Regions from separate parts of the Streptococcus troglodytae genome, predicted to be linked through region 2. Evidence: predicted binding sites of a transcription regulator. Region 2 holds the regulator's gene; the other holds the start of a gene.
What was found. Region 2 encodes Rex, which represses fermentation and respiration genes when NADH is low (regulators of the CRP and FNR family bind a similar motif). Its sites were predicted from a motif close to TTGTGAANTANTTCACAA; they were not measured.
Positions count from the first base shown of each region.

Region 1: adhE (bifunctional acetaldehyde-CoA/alcohol dehydrogenase) is a predicted target of Rex. The motif match lies at 2,761-2,778, and genes of this name have one in related genera.

Region 1 covers NZ_AP014612.1:147,993-159,203, reverse strand. Annotated here, with positions in the region: gene adhE (bifunctional acetaldehyde-CoA/alcohol dehydrogenase) at 1-2,649, opposite strand, end outside; partial or broken gene SRT_RS00815 (MFS transporter) at 2,846-4,029, opposite strand; gene SRT_RS00810 (cyclic nucleotide-binding domain-containing protein) at 4,134-4,781, shown strand; gene def (peptide deformylase) at 4,856-5,470, shown strand; gene SRT_RS00800 (YoaK family protein) at 5,630-6,349, opposite strand; gene SRT_RS00795 (dihydrolipoyl dehydrogenase family protein) at 6,333-7,691, opposite strand; gene SRT_RS00790 (oxalate decarboxylase family bicupin) at 7,709-8,893, opposite strand; gene SRT_RS00785 (AEC family transporter) at 9,013-9,957, opposite strand; gene SRT_RS00780 (malolactic enzyme) at 10,113-11,211, opposite strand, start outside.
Region 2 covers NZ_AP014612.1:977,184-988,394, forward strand. Annotated here, with positions in the region: gene SRT_RS04950 (ABC transporter permease/substrate binding protein) at 1-1,368, shown strand, start outside; gene SRT_RS04955 (putative DNA-binding protein) at 1,506-1,814, shown strand; gene ffh (signal recognition particle protein) at 1,925-3,475, shown strand; partial or broken gene SRT_RS11240 (hypothetical protein) at 3,798-4,021, shown strand; gene SRT_RS04970 (SatD family protein) at 4,119-4,787, shown strand; gene SRT_RS04975 (DUF3307 domain-containing protein) at 4,784-5,515, shown strand; partial or broken gene radC (RadC family protein) at 5,614-6,293, shown strand; gene SRT_RS04990 (gamma-glutamyl-gamma-aminobutyrate hydrolase family protein) at 6,290-6,985, opposite strand; gene SRT_RS04995 (redox-sensing transcriptional repressor Rex) at 6,995-7,648, opposite strand; partial or broken gene tnpA (IS200/IS605 family transposase) at 7,944-8,456, shown strand; partial or broken gene SRT_RS05010 (DUF1831 domain-containing protein) at 8,754-9,082, opposite strand; gene SRT_RS05015 (cysteine desulfurase family protein) at 9,101-10,219, opposite strand; partial or broken gene SRT_RS05020 (ribose-phosphate diphosphokinase) at 10,223-11,202, opposite strand.

The DNA.
Region 1 (11,211 bases), 830 kb from region 2:
TTGCTTCATCTCTTCAATGTAAGGCTGACGTGGATTAGCTGGTGTACATTGATCATCATAAGCCAAGCTTGCCAATCTATCAACAGCTGCATCAAAAGCCTTCTTAGTAACTCCATTAGCAGATAACTTAGGCTCAACATCTACGGCATGCATTAATCGATCAATACGTGCACAAAGTGCTTCAACCAATTCTGCGTCATCTTTCCCTTTAAGACCAAGAGCGCGAGCAATATCCGCATAATCACGTTGGGCACGGTATTCTTCATAACGCGGGTAAACAGAACGTTTCACATTTCCTGCAACGCCATTGTAGCGAATAACATGCTGCATAGCAATTGAGATAGCAAGACCATGAGGAAGTCCAAATTCACCGCCAGTCTTGTGGGCGAGTGAGTGGTTAATTCCAAGGAAGGCATTTGAGAAGGCCATACCTGCTAAGGTTGCTGCATAATGCATGTTTTCACGCGCTTGTTCCCCACGAAGTGTTGGATTCTTAGGATCAAAGTTATAAGAATCTTCCAAGTTTTCAATAACCAATCTGATAGCTTCCATAGACCATGGACGTGTGAAATCAGATGCCATAACAGATACGTAAGATTCAAGAGCATGTGATAAAGTATCAAGTCCTGAAAGAGCTACTGTGCGTTTAGGCACTGTCATGACAAATTCTGGATCAACAATAGCAACTTGTGGTGTCAATTCATAATCAGTTAATGGGTATTTCACGTGTGTAAAATCATCAGTAATAACGGCATAAGGTGTCACTTCTGAACCTGTACCAGATGTTGTTGGGATACAGAAGAGACGAGTCACTGTCTGATGTTTGAAGCGAACAATCCGTTTACGAATATCAATGAATTTTTGCTGCAATTCAAGGAAGAGCTCGCTGACTTTTTCATAACTATCAAGGAAATCTGCTTCTTGATCCAATGAATATTCATAGATATAACGCGCAATTTTGGCTGCATCAAGGGCAGAACCGCCACCAACTGCAATAACGGTATCCGGTTTGGAGTCACGCATTTGTCTAGCAATTTCAATAGTCTGACCAAGTGTTGGGTCTGGTTTGATAGTACCATAAATTGAAGTTGCCGCTTTTTCATCCCGAAGGGACAGTTGAGCAAGGACAGTGTCAACAAAACCAAATTGAAGCATACCTGGATCGGCAACGATGATAGCACGCGTCATTGTTTCAGTTTCATCCTGCAAGTATGAAATAGCATTTTTTTCGTAGTAAGTTTTTTCTGGTAAACGAACCCATTGAGGACGGTTACGACGTTTCGCAACAGTTTTCACATTCAAGAGGTCGCCAGTAGATAAGTTGTGTGACAATGAATTTTTCCCCCATGATCCTGTTCCAAGAGTTAAGCTGGCTTGCAATGCGTCTGTATAAACGTCACCGATACCGCCGACTGAGTCTGGTTGGTTAACCAAAACACGAGATGAATTGAGGGCATCTCCATATTCAGCGACAAATGGGTCAGCTTGTGAACCAATTTGGATAGCACAGTTATGACCAGCACCTTGATAATCAAGAAGGGCAGCTACAATATCAATACCATCTTTGCGATCTTTGGCTTTATAAACAGAAAGAAGCGGAGAGAGTTTTTCTGAAGATAATTTCTCACCAATTTTTTTCTTATCCAGTTCAAACAAGAGAACATCTTTTCCTTCTGGCAATGTCACACCGGCTTGTTCACAGATCCATTTTGCCGACATGCCAGCAACCGGTCCGTTAACACCGTGGTTTTCATTGAAGACAAAATCTTCAAATTTCTTGTAATCTTTTTTAGGAACAAGATAAGCACCTTTTTCCTGCATTTTGGCAAGCCATTCTTTATAAATCGGTGCTTCCACAACTGCCGAGTTTTCAGTCGCACAAATCATGCCATTGTCAAAACGTTTAGAAAGAAGAAGGTCTTCAACTGCACGTTCAAGATTAGCAGTTGCATCTACATAAACAGCACCATTACCTGCACCAACACCCATTGATGGGTTACCAGATTTAAGGGCTGCATTAACCATACCAGGTCCGCCAGTTGCAAGGATTGAAGCAATACCTTTGTTGGAAATCAAGGCTCCCGTATTTGCGATGGATGGTGTTTCAATCCATTGAACAATATTTTCAGGAGCGCCGGCTTTAACCGCTGCATCATACAAGATTTGAGCGGCATGAGCAGAACATTTTTGAGCCGCTGGGTGGAAAGCAAAGACAATTGCATTGCGTGTTTTCAATGCAACTAAGATTTTAAACATAGTCGTTGATGTTGGGTTAGTTGTTGGTACGATACCCGCCAAGACACCAAGTGGTGCTGCAATTTCGATACTGCCAGCAACTTTGTCTTCACCAATGATGCCAACTGTTTTTTCATTTTTAATACGTTCATACACATATTCTGTCGCAAAGTGGTTTTTAGTATCTTTATCTTCGATAACTCCACGGCCTGTTTCTTCGTGAGCTTCTTTAGCTAACTGCAAAGACGCCTCAGAACCAGCAAGCGCCATAGCTGCAACAATTTTATCTACCTGTTCTTGTGTATAAGTTGCATAAACTTTTTCAGCCTTTAACGCTTTTTCAACTAAGCTATTAGTATACTGCTTAGCTGCTTCTTCAGCAGTGAGTGCTTCTGTTTTTGTTTCTTTTGCCATTCAACAATTCCTCCTAAAAATGATAGTTGGTAAATAGTTTAAGAAGAAAGATGCTCTTGTGATTTTCTTCACTTGTCATTGTAATCCTTTTCATAAAAAATGCAAGTCTTTTTGTGAATTTTTTCCCAAATTTTTACCCTCTTGAAAATCTTGATTGTGTAATGGCTAATGAATCATTGAAAAATAAAAACTCAGATTATTTTCTGAGTTTTCTATTTGTTTTAAGAACTCTTATCAGCAATAAAATGCCAAGTATCAAACTCAAAACAGCAAAAATAAGAAAGGCTGCTTTTACATCTGAATTAATACGTGCAAACAGCTGCAAGGCAAAAGAAGCACAGCCGCCGCCTAAATTACAGCCAATCAAAATCAAGGTTGTCGCCGTTGTCAACTGTTTCCTAGGCATATGCTCTGAAAGCAAATGGAAGACCAAGGTGACACCCAAACTGTATACAAAACCGGTCACCAAGGCTCCAAGGCCTAAAAACCATAAATGATTGGCCTGCCAAAGTATCAGCATACCCAAACCCAAAACGAATACAACTAGCGACATTAAGTAATCTTTAAATAAAGCTAGCAAAAACTAAAAAGTATGCCGGCCAAAATGCCCATCAACATCATCAGACTTAAAATGAAACTGGCTTGACTGGCTGTTCCCAAATGTAGCCTCTCCACAACAAGAGGAATCCGTAGGGTATTAGCAGAATTAACCAAAATAACAAAACCAGCATAGAGAGCCAAACCAAAAATATAAAAAAGCTGACGGAAGGTCAGACGCTTCCTAGAAGCGGTTGAATACAGCTGCTTTTGGGAATGTTCTCTTTTTCTTTTAGCTGCTGGCACAAATAAGAGGTAGCATAATAAAATGAGAAAGCCAAAACCATAAATTAAAAAAGCAAAAGACCAGGAAACATTCAGCCACTGCCCTGCTAAAAAGGTTAAAAGAGCTGATCCTAGAACTTCTGCCGAACCTCTTAATCCTAACATTTGAACTCTGGTTTGACCTGAAAAACGTTCGCTGATCATACTAATTGCTCGCGCATTAATAAGACCTATCCCAAAGCCTAAAAGTAAACGCGACAGGAAAACTAAAGGATAAAACTGCAGAAAAACGGGTAAAATACCGCCTATAGAAAGCAGAAGCAAGCCTAAAACAATAGACCAGCGTTCCGATAGCCATCGATTGAGCCAAGGATTCAGCAGTAAGACCGTTAATATAGCAAAAGAAGATAAAGAAAGCAGCAATTCAACCTGAGCATTACTGTAACCGCGTGTTTGATAAAAAGAAAGCATCTTAGGAAGTGCCGGTGAAACGGCAAAAGTGGACACCAGCATTAACGATAATGATAAGAGACTAAATTTCTCCATGAACGCTTTCATAACAACTCCTTAAATACAAAACTTGTTTTTTCTGATAAAGAGAGTATAATCAAATTTAACAAAGAAAAATATGACATATGTCATAAATGACGAAGAGGAAACTTGTGACCCCAAAAAAAGAATGGATTCAAAAGTATCAGTTAGAAAAGATTTTTCCTGCCCATTATTTTGATAAACTGCAAATGATTTCTTTTTCAGCTGGCCAAGCCATTTGTCAGCAGGGAGAAGAATTACAGGCTCTTTCTTATTTTGTCAAGGGTAAAATCAAGATTGTCCGGCGGCTGTTTAATGGCAAAGAACATATTCTTAATATTCAGGAAAAACCTACCATTATCGGAGATATTGAACTGCTAACAAATCAAGGGATCGTTTCTTCAGTAGTGGCTCTTGAAAAGTCTTGGGTTGTTCAGTTACCGCTAAAAAGCAATAAAGAATTACTTTTAAAAGATCCTCTTTTTCTTCTTAAATTAGGACAGGGCTTAGCTTATGCGCTCTACCAACAAAATATTAAGGCCTCAACCAATCTCTCTTATACAGTCAAAGAACGTTTAGCTAGCCATATTCTAGCTATTCAAAAAGATGGGATTTTCCGATTAGAATTAAGCAGCTTGGCTGACTCTTTTGGTGTTAGCTATCGCCATCTGCTGCGTGTTATTCAGGAATTTATGGCTCTTGGTGTCATTGGTAAGCAAAAGCCTTATTATCATATTAATAATCTAAAACAACTTAAACGCTGGCAAATTAAAGAATAAGGCTAATTCCTCTAACTTTATTTATGCCCCGTTTTGTGCTATATTTATCTTATTGTAAAAACAAGGAGAAAAAAATGTCTGCTATTAAAACTATTACTAAAGCCAGTCATTTAATTGATATGAATGATATTATTCGCGAAGGTCATCCTACCCTACGCGCTGTCGCTCAAGATGTCACCTTCCCTTTAAGTGAAGATGATATTATTTTGGGCGAAAAAATGCTGCAATTCTTGAAAAATTCACAAGATCCCGTGACCGCTGAAAAAATGGAGCTGCGCGGCGGTGTCGGTCTCGCTGCTCCACAATTAGATATTTCAAAACGCATCATTGCTGTTCTCATTCCTAATCCAGAAGATAAAGACGGCAATCCGCCTAAAGAAGCCTATGCCTTGAAAGAAGTTATGTACAACCCTCGAATCATTGCCCATTCTATCCAAGATGCTGCCTTAGCTGACGGTGAAGGGTGTTTATCTGTTGATCGCGTGGTTGAAGGCTATGTTATCCGCCATTCCCGTGTCACTATTGAATACTATGACAAGAACAGCGACAAAAAGAAGCTCAAACTGAAAGGATATCAATCAATCGTTGTCCAGCATGAAATTGATCATACCAACGGTATTATGTTTTTTGACCGCATCAACGAAAAAAATCCTTTTGAAATAAAAGAAGGTTTACTTTTGATTGAGTAATAGCACTTAGCCATTATCATTTTTAATGAAGAGACTGGAACACTGCTAAGCCAAACGGCATTGAGACTTTGGCTAATCATGACAGCAAAGCCAGCCCATCCACATATGATTACATTATAGAAAAATCCCTGAGTTTGAATTTAAACTCAGGGATTTTCATTAGGATTTCTGTGAAAATCTGATCAGCAAGAAGTAGCAAACTGTAAAAATGATAATTTCGCATAGTATAACTAATAAGGCAGCCATCCCAAATAAGAAATAAAATAAGGCCGCTGTAAATGCCCCTATGACAAAGGACAGAACCAGGCAAGTAAAAATGACAGCTCGCTCCTTCTGCTCTGCCTGTCCTTTAAAAAGGAATTCACACCAAGCAATAATGGCTTTTTTGATATTCCCTGTGGTGAACGAGTTGTTATAAAGTTCATTTTCAACCTTATTAAAAGCCCCTGTCGTCATTGCCAATGTAAAGGACAAAGGTGCAATAGCAAGGCCACTTGGAAGATGGTCAAAAGATAGGAAAGTAAAGAGACAAGCAGCCGATAACCCCACTAAGATATAAATACGCCAATAGATACTCCTATAATAGTGGTAAGCACAGCGACTGACCACCAAGCCCGCTATGAAGCTCAGCAGAGTAGTCATTTTTATGGCAATCCCTTGTACATCCAGGCGCGTGATATCCACCATTAAAAGAAGAAGATTTCCTGTCTGAGCAGCCGGCAGGGTGTGATCAAAACCCATATAGGAAACCGCATCAATAGCTCCGCCAAGCAGAGTAAGAAAATAAGCAATGCCTTTTATTTGATGTGTTCCAAAACGACTGACTTCGTCTTCTAGTTCTTTTAGTTTCGAATCCTGCATATTATTTCCACAAACCATATAAATCTGTCGCCAGTGACGGATAAGCAAAGATGATATCCTGCAACTCCTGAAAACTCACTCTGCGATTGAGCAAAATAGCTAGATAATTGACTAGAATATCTGCCGTGTCACTGACGATTTCTGCTCCTGCAACATGCTGATCTGATTTGGACGCAACTAGTTTGATGACAGCCAAATCATCGTGAACGCGTTTATAATTCTGCCAATTAGACATGTTTAGCTGTGTCACGTCATAGTCCTGCGGATGCTGCCGTGCTTGATTAACACTGACACCAACCTGACCGATTTTGGGAATACTGTAGACAGTTGCCGCCGGTGCTGTCGGATACTGGATAGCTTCTTTTGATTCATCATTTAAGAGCTGACTCAGATATTTAGCCTGAAAATCCGCATAGGAATTCAGCTTAGGTACCGGTGCATCACAGCAATCTCCCATAGCAAAAATGTGAGGCTGAGATGTTGTCAGATGATCATCAACAGAGATTCCGCGCTCGGTATATTCTATGCCGGCTTTTTCCAATTGGAGACCGCCGATATTGGCAATTCGACCGGCAACATCATAAATACCGTCAACAATAACTATTTCCCCATTCGTCAAGGTCACCTGATAGCCTGAAGCACTTCTTTCAATACGCTCTGCTTCTGCTTCCATATGAAATTCTGCACCGCGACTTTTCAAACGATTGACCAGAATATCTACAAGTTCTGAGTCAAAATTACCCAGAACACGATCATTGTGCTGAATGACATGGACTTTTGTTCCCAGCTCAGTAAAGCTTGAAATCAGCGACATGGCAATCACACCGGCACCAATCAAGGCAATTACCTTGGGCTGCTGATGGAGCCGCATAAGATTAGCGCTGCTATCAATGTAAGAAGCCCCTTCTATGTCAATCTTTCGAGGCACAGAGCCCGTCGCTAAAACAATAGTTGCAGTGCTCAGCACCTGACCGTTTACCTTTAGATGGTGAGCATCTTCAAAGAAAGCATAGGCTTCATAAGTCTCTACACCTGCTTTGATAGCTCTCTCCTTCGCTCTGGCTGACTCATCTGAAACCAGCCAATCCCGCGTCAGCAGAGCATCTTCCCATGTGATGGGAGAGACTGTCTCCAGACCTCTATGCAGAAAGCTCTCCTGATGGTGCAATTCAGCTAGTGCTAAAAGAGCCTTCTTAGGGGTAGAGCCGCGATTGACAGTTGTCCCTCCCCAATCTCTAGCCTCAATGAGCGCTGTCTTTTTGCCGGCTGCGGCCAAGTTGCAGGCTAGAGTCACATCTGAAACACCGCCGCCGATGATAATGACATCATAATCATAGCCCTGCTGAGCTTTAATGTCCAAACTCAGTAAGGGCTTGTCTAAAAAGGCTTTTTTGCAGCTTTATCCTTATCAAACCAAATGACAGGTTGCGGAGTCTCTGCCTGAGGCAGATTTTGGACAAGTTCCTTAGGAAGATTGAGGTGCTCTGCAACATTATTGACAGGAGTTGTCGCCAGCCACTTATTGAGCGAAATATCGGAATAATCAGGGTTGCGAAAAACTTCAACGAAAACCAACGTTTCGTCACCTGTATTTTGAACATAATGCCCCGCTACATTGGGTACATAGCCTACATCTCCAGCTGAAAAGTCATAGGTACGAGCCAAACCATTAGAATTAAAAACTGTCATGCGGGCCTGACCCTTGATGTAATACTGCCATTCGGATGACTTAGGATGCCAGTGCAATTCCCGCATACCGCCCGGCTCAACCTCAACAATAGCTGCTGAAATCGTCTTAGCAGCCGGAAAGACCTTCTGATCCAAAATCCAAGCACGTCCAGCTTCTGACTGAATCGGTGCAATTTTATCCAAATGCAGTGTCAGCGGATTGACCACATCACCATTGGGATTGGCGCGCTTCTCTGCTTCAATAGAACCAGGAATTGTCCCATTAAAGATATATTTTTCTGCCTTAGGAAGACTAGCCAATTCTTCCTCAGTCTTCTTAAAATTAGCAGCAACGATGTCATCAGGAGTGTGAGCCAACCAGTCACTAAGCAGTAAGGTTTGATTTTCTGAGAAATTGGCTTCGCTGAAAACTAACAGAAACTCACAGCCCTTGTCCAAGGCCTGAATAGAATGAGCAACGCCGGATTCAAAATTCCAAAGATCTCCTTCTTCGACATCATCAATATAAGACTGACCGTTCTCGTCAATCGCTGTAATGCGGGCATTGCCGTACAGCATAAGTCCCCATTCGGCTTCTTTGTGCCAATGCAGTTCACGATAAGCACCTGGTGCCAAGGCCATATTGACACCAGCCAATTCATCTGAAGCAGGTAGTTCACGAATGGTCACTTCACGCGCCCAGCCTCCTTCTTCCATCCGATTGTGGGCATCTGAAAAGCTGTAGCGCATATTGGGCATGGTCCCATGGTCAGTGACAGGCGGAACCAAGATATCCCGATTTTCATTATCGCGGCTCAAGTTACGCGGTCCAAAATCAAGCCAACCTTTTCCATCGCTTTTTCTTTGCGGCTGTGGGGTGTGGGGTGTTGTCATAATATTTTTTCCTCCTTGTGATAACAATAAGTTGTCCGAAAGGACAAAAATGAATAGCAATAGTCCTTAAAAGAAGCACACCTTTTTAAGGATTATAAACATTAAGGCTTACATCGACCTTAACCCATCAAGGTCACAACAATCGGAATGACAATTACAAAGAGTACTGTACTCAGGGTAACGATATTAGTTGAAAATTCGACATCACCGTCACCTTGACTGGCGAGAATTGGCAAGACCGCAAGTGCCGGAGCTGCCGATTGAACTACGAAAGTCTTAAACTCAGTCACTGGCAGACCTTTTCCTGTCAAATAAAGAAGACCAAACATAACGATAGGAGCTAAGATAAAGCGTCCCACCAGAGTCACAATAGTATCTTTGTCAAAGTGGATACTCTTAAGCCCAGCCTTAGCCAAAACAATCCCAATATAAATTAAGGACAGCGGTGTCACCAGACTACCAATATAAGTCAGGGTACTGTTAGCAAAAGCAGGCACTGGAATGCGCAGAATCAAGAAGACCAAGGCTACCAAGAAACCAATGAGGGGAGCTGGCAAAAGGTTTTTCCAATTAAACTTGGTCGCTTGTCCTTTGCCAGACTTACTATCAGTCGTCATGAGGTAGACACCTAGAGTCCAAGTTGAGATGGTATTGGTAATATAGTAAATTAGGAAGTAAGGCAGAGCCCGATCGCCAAAGAGTGCTACATTCAAGGGCAGACCGATGAAAATAGTATTGGCATTGACAAAGGTATTGATCATGGTCCCTCTGCGACCTGGACGGATCTTAAAAATCTTCACAGCTAGGAAGGCCAAAATATAGGTCAGAATAAAGGCACCAAAGGTGTAAAGCAGGCCGCCTGACAGGCTAACTAGCTTATCCAGAGTCAAGTACTTAAGGACCGACACAAAAATGGACACTGGCAGCGCCACATTCATGATAAGGCGAGAGAGTGTGGGGCCAAAATTATCTGTAAACCAACCACGCACTTGAAGGGCATAACCGAGCACAATAATCACAATGATGGGAATAATACTCGAAATTGAGGTTAAAAAGATATCCATGAGGTTTCCTTTCTTGATCATTTAACAAACACGGTAGGTTATAACACACTCCGTCTGCTAACAAGAAGCGCCCTGTCCTTTTGTTCTAGGGATCTAGGAGCGCCTTGCTAATTTATACTCTAAATATTCTTGACAGCACCGTCCGATTTAGATGATTAATACTCTGGGTACCACTTAAAGTCACGAACAGCCTTGACCATATCGGTTTCTTCAGCAAGCGCAAGACCTTGTTCTTGAGCCTTCTTAGCCACGGCTTCAGCGACCTTGATAGACACATCACCCACATATTTGAATGGAGGAAGAACTGGCGCACCTGGTTTGGTGATATCGATGATACCACTGAGAGAGTGTGCTGCCGCTCCAATCATTTCATCTGTCAAAAGGCTAGCTTCTGATGCCAACATACCAAGCCCAAGGCCAGGGTAGATGAGGGCATTGTTGGCTTGACCAATAACATAGTCCACACCCTTGTAGGATACAGTATCAGCTGGGATACCGGTTGCCACAAAGGCCTTACCATCAGACCAGATAATCAAGTCTTGAGCCGATGCTTCTGCCAATTTTGTAGGATTAGAGATTGGGAAGATGACTGGGCGTTCAGTGTTTTCACACATAGCTTCAACAACTTCTTTCGTGAAGGCACCTGGATTTGTTGAGGTACCAACCAAGATGGTTGGTTTCACGGTTTTGACCACTTCAAGCAGGTCTGTCAACTGATCTGCATTTGGAAAATCCGCCCGCTTCTTGGCAAATGGCTTTTGTTCAGGAGTTAAGTCATCCATATCGTCAAAGAGGAGACCTTGCTTGTCCACCATGAAGAAACGCTTGTAGGCTTCTTCTTCAGGCAGGCCTTCTGAAACCATTTCACGCAAGACACGAGAGGCAATACCAGCACCTGCTGTACCGCCACCGTAACAGAGATAGACTTGATCAGTCAATTTTTCACCTGTGATATCCATAGCCGCAAAGATACCACCAAGGGTTACGATGCCAGTCCCTTGAATATCATCGTTGAAGGTTGGAATTTCCTTACGGTATTTTTCCAAGATATTGGCCGCATTTGAACGACCGAAGTCTTCCCAGTGAAGGTAAAGTTTAGGGAAAAGGCGTTCAGCTGTTTGGACAAATTGATCGATAAAGTCATAGTAACGGTCGCCACGAACACGTTCATGACGGTTACCCAGATAGTTAGGATTATTGCGCAATTCCTCACGGTTGGTACCTGCATCAATCACCAATGGCAAAACAGTTGCT
Region 2 (11,211 bases):
AACAATACTGTCAAGCAAATTATCAATCCTATTTTGGATTTTATGCAAACCATGCCGGCTTTTGTTTATTTAATTCCTGCCGTCGCCTTCTTTGGTATTGGTATTGTACCCGGTGTTTTTGCATCTGTTATTTTTGCTTTGCCGCCTACTGTTCGTTTTACTAATCTTGCCATTCGTGAAATTCCAACGGAATTGATTGAAGCGGCTGATGCTTTTGGTAGTACTTCGCGCCAAAAATTATTTAAAGTTGAACTGCCTCTTGCTAAAAATACAATTATGGCTGGTATCAATCAAACGATTATGCTGGCGCTCTCAATGGTAGTGACAGGATCTATGATCGGAGCTCCGGGGCTAGGTCGTGGTGTTTTATCTGCTTTGCAACACGCTGATATTGGTTCAGGTTTTGTTAATGGACTTGCCTTGGTGATTTTAGCGATTGTTATTGATCGTTTTAGTCAGACCGCCAATCAAAGAACAAAAGATGCTAATCAAAAAAAGAACAAAACAAATACGATTATTGCTTTGGCTGCACTTGTTCTGTTTGTCTTTGCGGGAATTGCCCGACTCTTTGTTCAAGGGCAATCAGCAGGTGGTGGTCAGACAATTAAATTGTCATATGTGGAATGGGATTCTGAGGTTGCTTCCACAAATGTTTTAGCTCAGGTCTTGAAAGATCAAGGATACAAAGTAGAAATGACTCCCCTTGATAATGCCGTTATGTGGCAGTCAGTGTCTAAAGGTGAAACTGATGCAATGGTCAGTGCTTGGCTACCAAACACTCATGGTGATCAGTATAAAAAATATAAGAATAATATCGTTGATTTAGGACCTAATCTTAAGGGGGTTAAATTAGGTCTAGCTGTACCAACTTATATGAAAAACGTTAATCGTATCGAAGATTTGACTGATCAAGCTGATAAAAAGATTACTGGTATCGAACCTGGTGCAGGTATCATGAAAGCTGCTAACAAAGCATTGAAATCCTACAGCAATTTATCAGATTGGAAATTGGTTTCTGCTTCGACAGGTGCAATGACAACAGCTTTAGATCAAGCATATAAGAATAAAAAAGATATTGTTGTAACTGCTTGGTCTCCACACTGGATGTTTGCTAAATATAAACTGAAATATCTAAAAGATCCGAAAAAAGACTTTGGTAGCGTTGAAAGTATCCATTCTATTACACGAAAAGGTCTGAAGAAAGATATACCAAATGCAAATAAAATTATTGACAAGTTCAATTGGACGCAAAAAGACATGGAAGCAGTTATGCTTGACATCAATAATGGTATGTCTCCAGAAAAAGCAGCTAAAAAATGGATTAAAGAACATCCTAAGAAGGTTGCATCTTGGACAAGTAATAAATAAGAATAAAGAGGTTAGAACACAAGTTCTGCCTCTTATTTAATCAAAAGCTTTTGTGCTTTTATTTTCTTTCCTTACAAGGTGATTTTAAGGCTTAAATATGGTAAAATAGAGCTTATGGAGATCGAAAAACCAATCGAATGAATGCGCTTTTTGAATTTTATGCGGCGCTTTTGACAGATAAGCAAATGAATTATATTGAGCTATATTATGCAGATGATTATAGCTTAGCTGAAATTGCTGAAGAATTTGACGTTAGTCGCCAAGCTGTTTATGATAATATCAAGCGAACTGAAAAAATTTTAGAAGACTATGAAATGAAACTTCATATGTATTCTGATTACGTCGTCCGCAGTGAAATTTTTGATGCTATAGTGAAAAAATATCCTAATGATCCTTATCTGCAGGACAAGATTTCCATATTGACGACTATTGATAATAGAGACTAAAAGAGTGACATGTTTTCTTGACGTCGTAAGAAGGAGTTAGAACATACTGATTTATCACCCGTCTTTAGTTAGCAAACCCTTTATTAAGATTTAATAGGAGAAGAAATATTATGGCTTTTGAAAGTTTAACCGAACGTTTACAAGGTGTCTTTAAAAATTTACGCGGCAAACGCAAACTCTCTGAAAAAGATGTACAGGAAGTCACCAAAGAAATCCGCCTCGCTTTATTAGAAGCTGATGTCGCCTTACCTGTCGTTAAAGAATTTATTAAGCGTGTTCGTGAACGCGCTATTGGACATGAGGTTATTGATACCTTAGATCCTTCTCAACAAATCATTAAAATCGTTGACGAAGAGCTGACAGCGGTCCTTGGCTCTGAAACGGCTGAAATTGAAAAATCGTCTAAAATTCCGACCATTATCATGATGGTCGGTCTTCAAGGGGCCGGTAAAACCACTTTCGCTGGCAAACTTGCTAATAAGCTAGTTAAAGAAGAAAATGCGCGTCCTCTGATGATCGCTGCTGATATTTATCGGCCAGCTGCCATTGACCAGTTAAAAACTTTGGGACAACAAATTAATGTGCCAGTTTTTGATATGGGAACAGAGCATTCAGCCGTTGAGATTGTAAGTCAAGGTCTGGCTCAAGCCAAAGAAAATCGTAACGACTATGTTTTAATTGATACAGCCGGTCGTTTACAAATTGATGAGAAATTAATGACTGAGCTGCGTGATATCAAAGCTTTAGCCAATCCTAATGAAATTCTCTTGGTTGTTGATAGTATGATCGGTCAAGAAGCCGCAAATGTTGCACGCGAATTCAACCAACAATTAGAAGTCACTGGGGTTATTCTTACAAAAATTGATGGGGATACTCGCGGCGGTGCTGCGCTTTCCGTTCGTCAAATCACTGGAAAACCAATTAAATTCACTGGTACTGGCGAAAAGATTACCGATATTGAAACCTTCCATCCAGATCGCATGTCCTCTCGGATTTTGGGAATGGGAGACTTGCTTACCTTAATTGAGAAGGCTAGTCAGGATTATGATGAACAAAAATCAGCTGAATTAGCTGAAAAAATGCGTGAAAATTCCTTTGATTTCAATGATTTCATCGAACAATTAGATCAAGTTCAAAACATGGGACCAATGGAAGATATTCTTAAAATGATTCCTGGTATGGCTAATAATCCAGCTCTTGCCAATGTCAAAGTTGATGAAAGTGAAATTGCTAGAAAGCGTGCCATCGTATCATCAATGACACCTGAAGAACGTGAGAATCCTGACCTCTTAACTCCGAGCCGCAGACGTCGTATTGCTTCTGGTTCTGGTAATACTTTTGTTAATGTCAATAAATTCATCAAAGATTTTAATCAGGCTAAGAAGATGATGCAAGGTGTCATGTCTGGTGATATGAATAAGGTCATGAAACAAATGGGGATTAATCCTAATAATATGCCTAAAAACATGGACTCATCAGCTCTTGAAGGAATGATGGGACAAGGCAGTATGCCAGATATGTCAGCTTTGAGCGGTGCTAATATGGATATGAGTCAAATGTTTGGTGGGGGACTCAAAGGAAAAGTTGGCGAATTTGCTATGAAACAATCTATGAAGAAAATGGCTAAAAAAATGAAAAAAGCCAAAAAACGCAGAAAATAACAAATCACTTTATATCATTATGAATCATTTCAATAGAATCTACAATAGTATAAAATATCTATATAACGATCTTCCTAGTAAAATACAAATTATAATCATTGCTTTATTAGTTAGCCTTATTTATATTTTACCTTTATTGACTATTAGTAATGGAGTTTTAAATGGCGATGACCTGCATTTTCATATTGATAGAATGTTGGGTTTATCTAGCATATGGAAAAGTCCTGTTAATTTTAGGACTTTTTATAAAGTTGGGCAGGGAGTGAATTATTTTTATCCTTTTTACAGATATAAAAGACAAGTGGTAACAGTAGATAATCGGTTGGTATCTTCTGCTTTAAGCAAATCAGGTTCAACCGCTATTCATTTACCTAATGGTATCCATGAATTAGGGTTACTTATTATTATACTGCAGTAGCAAGAGTGGCATTTGTCACATCTATCATTGTCATTATCGTAACTATAATCTATGCTGTTTTGTATCATTTGATTGAAAAACATAGGATTGCTTTTAAGATTAGACAAGGTTTATTTATCTATTATTAATAGTTAAAGAGATATTTTATGACAAATAAAAAAAGTTTCCATTATAACAGAAATTTTTAAAAATTTCTGTTATAATGGAAACTAAAGGAGGCGTTTTATGATTTACATCGCTATTATTGGCGATCTCATTTCTTCAAAAACAATAATCAATCGCCCTAAAAGTCAAAAACAATTGCAAAATCTCTTAAATCAAATTAATAAAAAATACAAAGAACTATTAAAATCAGCTTTTACCATTACAACTGGTGATGAATTTCAAGCTTTATTGCTTCCTAATCCTCAACTTTTTCAAATTATTGATGAGATTGCACTTGGTTTCAAACCTTACCAAATTCGTTTTGGAGTGGGAAGCGGCAGTATTTTAACTGAAATTAACCCCGAACAGAGTATCGGTTCAGATGGACCTGCTTACTGGCGTGCCAGAGCCGCTATTGATTATATTCATGATAAAAATGATTATGGCAGTAACCATTTAGCAGTTGATTTAGAAGACACAGAAACGAGCCAACAAATCAATGCTATTTTAGCTGCCTGTGAATTTATAAAATCAAAGTGGACAGTTACTCAATACGAAGTGATTGACAGCTTATTACAAGCAGGGATTTATGAGGAAAAATTCTCTCACAAAAAAATGGCGGAAAAACTTGACTTAAGTCCCAGCAGTTTCAATAAACGCCTAAAGTCCAGCGGATTAAAAATATACCTCAGAAATAAAAGGGTGGCTACGACCTTATTGTTAAATGCCATTAGGAAGGAGAAGAGATGACTAAACTAAATGTTATATCACAGTTTTTGTCAAGCAATCCTGTCTTAACGCTCCTTTTAATAGCTCATTTTTTGGCTGATTTTCAGTGGCAAAGTCAGAAAATGGCTGATTTAAAATCTTCCGACTGGACTTATCTTATCAGACATCTTATCATTGTTGCTTTACCTTTAATATTACTTAGTGTTGTGATTCCTCATTCTTTTTTGGTATTATCTTTGATTTTTCTCAGTCATGTTCTTATTGATAGTGGTAAATTACTGTTAAACTCATTCTACAAGGATAGGGCATTTGCCAAAGCTGTTTTTCTCATTGATCAAAGTCTGCATATCATTATGATGGTTGTCTTTTATCAATTTTATACAAAAATAAACATACACTGGCTTAGTGATTTTCAGTATTTTTTAAAGTTAATGCTGTTTCTTATTCTCATCACTAAACCAGTAAATATTATTTTTAAGCTTTTCTTTAGTAAATATCAAGTTAAAGATAATATTGAAGATGAAACCATTACAGGGGCTGGTGCGACGATTGGCTTATTAGAGCGGCTGATTATGGGAATTTTTCTCTTATTTGGACAATTCGCTTCCATTGGTTTAGTGTTTACAGCGAAATCTATTGCTCGTTATGATAAAATCGCTAAGAATCAAGCTTTTTCAGAATACTATCTTATCGGTTCTCTATTTAGTATTATTTGTGTTTTAATCATTTATGCTATCTGTTTAATCTAAAAAAGATTTAGACTTCTCTTGCCTGAGAAATCTAAATCTTTTTATTTTTGTAAAAGAAATGAATGAATTGAACACGAATAATATAGTGGAGGTATCTTATGTATTCAATTCATTCTGCAAAAGAAGCGCTATTGCCTAGAGAACGTCTCATGACTTATGGTTCTGAAAGTTTGAGCAATCAAGAATTGTTGGCTATATTATTGCGAACTGGTACTAAAAAGGAACATGTTCTCAATCTCTCAACAAAAATTTTAAATGGTCTAGATAGCTTAGCCGATTTTCGCAGTTTATCCTTAGAAGAACTTCAGGAAATTGAAGGAATCGGTCAAGTACGATCGGTAGAAATTAAAGCTATGCTGGAATTATCCAAAAGAATCAATCAAGCTGAATACAATTTTAAAGAACGTATTTTAAGCAGTGAACGTTTGGCAAAAATAATGATGAGTGAATTAGGTGATAAGAGGCAGGAACACCTTATTGCTATATATCTTGACACTCAAAATCGTGTGATAAAAAAGCAAGTCATTTTTATTGGCAGCGTCAGACGATCTGTTGCTGAACCCCGGGAAATCCTTCATTATGCTTGTAAAAGTATGGCAACATCACTTATTATTGTCCATAATCATCCTTCAGGCTCAACTTATCCAAGCGAGAATGATTTGCGATTTACAGAAAAATAAAACGATCCTGCGATGATTTAGGAATCGTCTTTTTAGATCATATTATTGTCGGGAAAAAAGAATATTACAGTTTTCGTGAGGAAACAGATCTTGTTTAAAGTTCTCTAACAACATAATTGAAAAGTTCTTGATCTTCTTTTCGTGATTCAAGCAGCAGTTCAGGGTGCCATTGAACACCTAGAAAAGTAATATCAGAATTACGAGATATCACTGCTTCAATAGTATCATCAGTAGGATCATAAGCAATAATTTCCAAATCATCTGCAAGACGTTTAATACTTTGATGATGGAAGGAATTAATTGAAGTAGAGCTGCCGTAAATTTTTTCTAGAGCGGTATCAGGCTTAATTAGCATATTTTGGCTGAGATAGTCAGTTGGAGCATCTTGCCAATGGTGTTCAATATCTTGATTAAGTGAGCCACCCAATGCAATATTCATTAACTGAGTTCCGCGGCAAACAGAAAAAATAGGTTTTTCTTGCTTAATCGTTTCTTCAACGAGAGCAAACTCAAATAAATCACGTGCCAAATAAAAATCATTATCACTAGTATCTTTTTCTTCACCATAAAAAACAGGGTCAACATTTTGGCCGCCGGTTAAGATAAGTTTATCAATCATTGAAACATAATATTCGGCAAAACTGGGATCACTGAGAGGGATAACTAGCGGCAGACCGCCAGCTTCTTGAACCCCTTTGACATAACCAGACGGTGTATAAGACCACGTAATATCGGGAAATTTAGCATGCGGCCTCTCATTACCCGAAATACCAATAATAGGTTTATTCATAGAATCTCCTTATTTATCTTTTTTAGAATGTTCTTGATTCATAAAATATAATAGAGTTTGTAATTCGCTAGTTAAATCAACATATTGAGCAACGACTCCCTTTGGCAGGGAAAGATGAACAGGTGAAAAACACAAGATTCCTTTGATCCCAGCATCAATCAGTATATTAGCGACTTCTTGAGCTTTACTGCTAGGAACTGTTAAAATAGCTGTTTGAACATCTGTACCAATCAATTTTTCTTTTATACTGGAGATACCGTAAATAGGAATACCGTCACTTGTCGTTTGACCGACCTGTTCGTTATCATCTGTATCAAATGCCATAGCGATTTTCATTTTATTACGTTCGTGAAAACGGTAATTTAGGAGAGCACGACCAATATTACCAACTCCCACAAGAAGGACATTAGTAGTTGACGTATCATTGAGAATATCAGCAAAAAAGTTCATGAGTTTTTTAACATCATAACCAAAACCACGACGTCCTAACTCACCAAAATAAGAAAAATCACGTCGAACTGTCGCTGAATCAATACCGATGGCTTCCGCTATTTGCTTAGAACTTGCCTTTTCTATATTTTCTGAATGGAAGCGTTTAAAAATACGGTAATAGAGCGATAAACGCTTGGCTGTCGCTTTAGGGATAGTTTTATCGAAAGTCACTGTACTTCCTCCTTTTTCTATATACTATTGTAAAAAAAGTTTGTGAAAAATGCAACATCTTTTGAGGGTCTTGTGATAGGCATTCTTATATAGCCTTTATTTTTTATAACAAATTTGACCTCCTGTTTGACGGGTGGTCAAATTTTGATTTTAGTGACTTTAGTCTGTCTCGCTCCGTAGGTGCGAGACAAATAAACCACCCGCTATGCGGGTGCGCATTGAATGTTATACAAAAAACTCCCAACGCGATACAATAAAGGTGTTCAAGCCTATTTGCAAGCGAAAGAAGAAAAGTATGGCACAAAAGGCACATAGTTTATCACACAAAGTGGATGTGTTCTATCACCTTGTGTTCACACCTAAGTATAGACGAAAAATTATCTATAATCACTATCGAAGCAATCTAGGCGAGATATTCCAACGATTATGCAGTTACAAAGATGTTGAAATCATTGAGGGGCACCTGATGCCAGACCATGTTCATATGTTGGTCAGTATTCCCCCACGAATTAGCGTATCTAGTTTCATGGGCTATTTGAAAGGCAAAAGTTCTCTTATGGTGTTCGATAAACACGCCAATCTCAAATACAAATTTGGGAACCGCCATTTTTGGGCAGAGGGCTATTATGTGAGTACTGTTGGACTTAACGAAGCCACAATAAAGAAATAGATACAAGAACAAAGAAATCATCCAGTGGATAATTTCTTCACGAGCTAAGAATATTGAAGAGCGAGTTAACATGATATCGCACTTGATAAATTGAGTGTGAAAGAATATGAAGATCCCTTTAGGGATAATGGCAAGTAATACCATAGCCCCTTTGAGAGGTAAGTGACGAGTCAAAAGCAGTTAGGCTTGAACAAAGTGAAAGCCAGCGTCTTTAGGCGCTGGCTGGTGATGTGGGCTTATAGCCCTCGTCCAAACCACCCGTTAGACGGGTGGTTATGATTTTATTATAAGGGGGATACTATTAATTTTGATGGAGCAAAAATCCTCTTTTGTTTCAAGCTATTAATATAAGAGTGTTAAAAATTTCTCTCTAATCATTGTATTAAACTAACGGCTTCAGTATATTTTAAACATTGTTAGACTTTACTTTAGCTTTTATCTAACTTTCTTTTCAAAAATATCACGTTCAACTAAACTGTCCATTAAAAAATAAAATTTATCCTGAATAATGTGATTCTCTTCTGATTTAAAAATATTGACAACTCTAAGTCCAGATTTATCTGTAATGGTCAGTTTAAAGGCCGTTAAGTCTTTATTAATGGTGATTTTTAATGGGAAACCATCCCCACTATTAGGAACCTTTTCTAATAGGCGATTTAATTCGTAATTTCCTAGTTTGTTTTGCATAAAAGTCGTGTCTTGTAGGGTAAATTTTTTACTTTAGAGCTGATTGTATAACTGTACTTACAATCAGGTAATTGTATTGTTTTTCAAAAGCCATTTTATTTTCCTATAATTTCTTTAATTTTTACTGCTAATGCCTTAACCTCATCTGGAGTATTCAAGTCTGAAAAACTGATACGTATTGATTCTTGAAGCCGTACAGAATCTAATCCATATTTTGCTATCAAGACATGACTGGGCTCAACAGCACCAGCCGTACAAGCGGAACCAGTTGAAATTGCAAATCCTGCTAGATCTAATTGTGTCAGTAAAATATTATTATTATAATTAGGGAAACCAATATTAATAACATGAGGAAGAGCATCTTCATTAGAATTAAGATAGTAATCTAAACCTTCCAATTCATCTAGGAATAACTTTTTGAGTCCGTCAATATAGTTTAAAACATTTTCCTGATGAAAATAATTATCCTTTAAAGCTTGGGTAAGACCAACAATTCCGATGAGATTTTCTGTACTGGCACGCCGTTTTTCCTCTTGTTCTCCACCATGAAGCAGATTATCAAAATGAAGATTATCAGCAACATACAGAATCCCCACCCCTTTTGGACCATGAAATTTATGAGCAGAAGCAGAAAGAAAATCAATATTTAGTTCTTTAGGGTGAATAGGCAGTTTGCCAACTGTTTGAACAGCATCAACGTGAAAAACGGCTTGATGTTCTTTAATCACATTGCCGATTTCTTGAATTGGCAATATATCTCCTGTTTCATTATTAGCGAACATTATAGATACTAAAATCGTATCAGATCGTAAAGCGTCTTTAACTTGTTGCATAAGAATTTTACCTTTGATAGGATTAAGGTAAGTCACTTCAAAACCAAAACGTTGTTCTAAGTAATCAAGAGTATGCAAAACAGAATGATGTTCAATGCTAGTTGAGATAATGTGCTTACCTTTGAACTGATTTGCTAGAGCATAACCTTTAATGGCAGTATTATTACTCTCAGTTCCGCCAGAAGTAAACATAATATTTCGCGATTTTACATCAAAAATCTGAGCAATTTGTTGACGACACTCTCTCAAGACCTTACTTGCTGTTCTACCATAAGTATGAATACTAGAAGGATTGCCAAAAACAGAAGTCATTGTGTCTGTCATAGCGTTTATAACTGTTGAGGTGAGAGGAGTAGTTGCAGCATTATCAAAATAAATCACAACTTAAGCTTCATCTCCTTTACGATTATAAGCAAACAATGGACTCACTGGCCGTCTTTCATGAATGCGAATGATGGCCTCTCCAATTAACTTGCTAGCAGATAAATAATGTAAATTGCTAGGTAATTCTTGTTCCGTGTAAACAGAATCTGTAATCAAGATATCTTTAATAGGAGCTGCTTGCAAAATTTCAGTGGCACCGCTGGCAAACAATCCATGACTAGCAACAGCATAAATTTCAGTGGCGCCCCCGCGTTCAACAATTTTGGCGGACTCTGCAAACGTTTTTCCTGTATTAAGGATATCATCAATTAAAATAGCTTTTTTTCCTGTTACCTCACCGATGATATAACCTTCTTCACGTGAAGAATCATCATCCTGAGCATAGTCAATAATAGCAATAGGCGCATCAAGGTATTGTGCTAGACTGCGAGCACGTTTAATACCAGAATTTTTAGGGCTGACCACTACAATATCTTCGCCATACAAGCCAAGATTGGTATAGTGATCAGCAAATAGTGGTGTAGTAAATAAATTATCAACAGGAATATCAAAGAAACCTTGCACCTGTACAGCATGTAAATCTAAGGTTAGAACACGGTCAACGCCTGCTTTAACCAGCATATCGGCAACTAATTTTGCTGTAATAGGTTCACGGGCAGCAGCGATGCGGTCTTGACGCGAATAGCCAAAATAAGGAATGACAACATTAACACTGTTAGCACTTGCACGTTTGCAAGCATCAACCATAATCAAAAGTTCCCAAAGGTGATTATTTACCGGATAACTGGTTGATTGAATGACATAGATATCGTTACCACGAACACTTTCTTCAATGTTAATCATAATTTCACCGTCAGAGAATTGACGAGAAGACAATTTTCCTAATGGTACACCAACGACTTTTGCAATTTTTTCAGCAATGGCTGTATTAGAAGTCAAAGAAAAAGTTTTAAGTGTTTGTCAGGATAAGCATTAGACATGTTTTAATA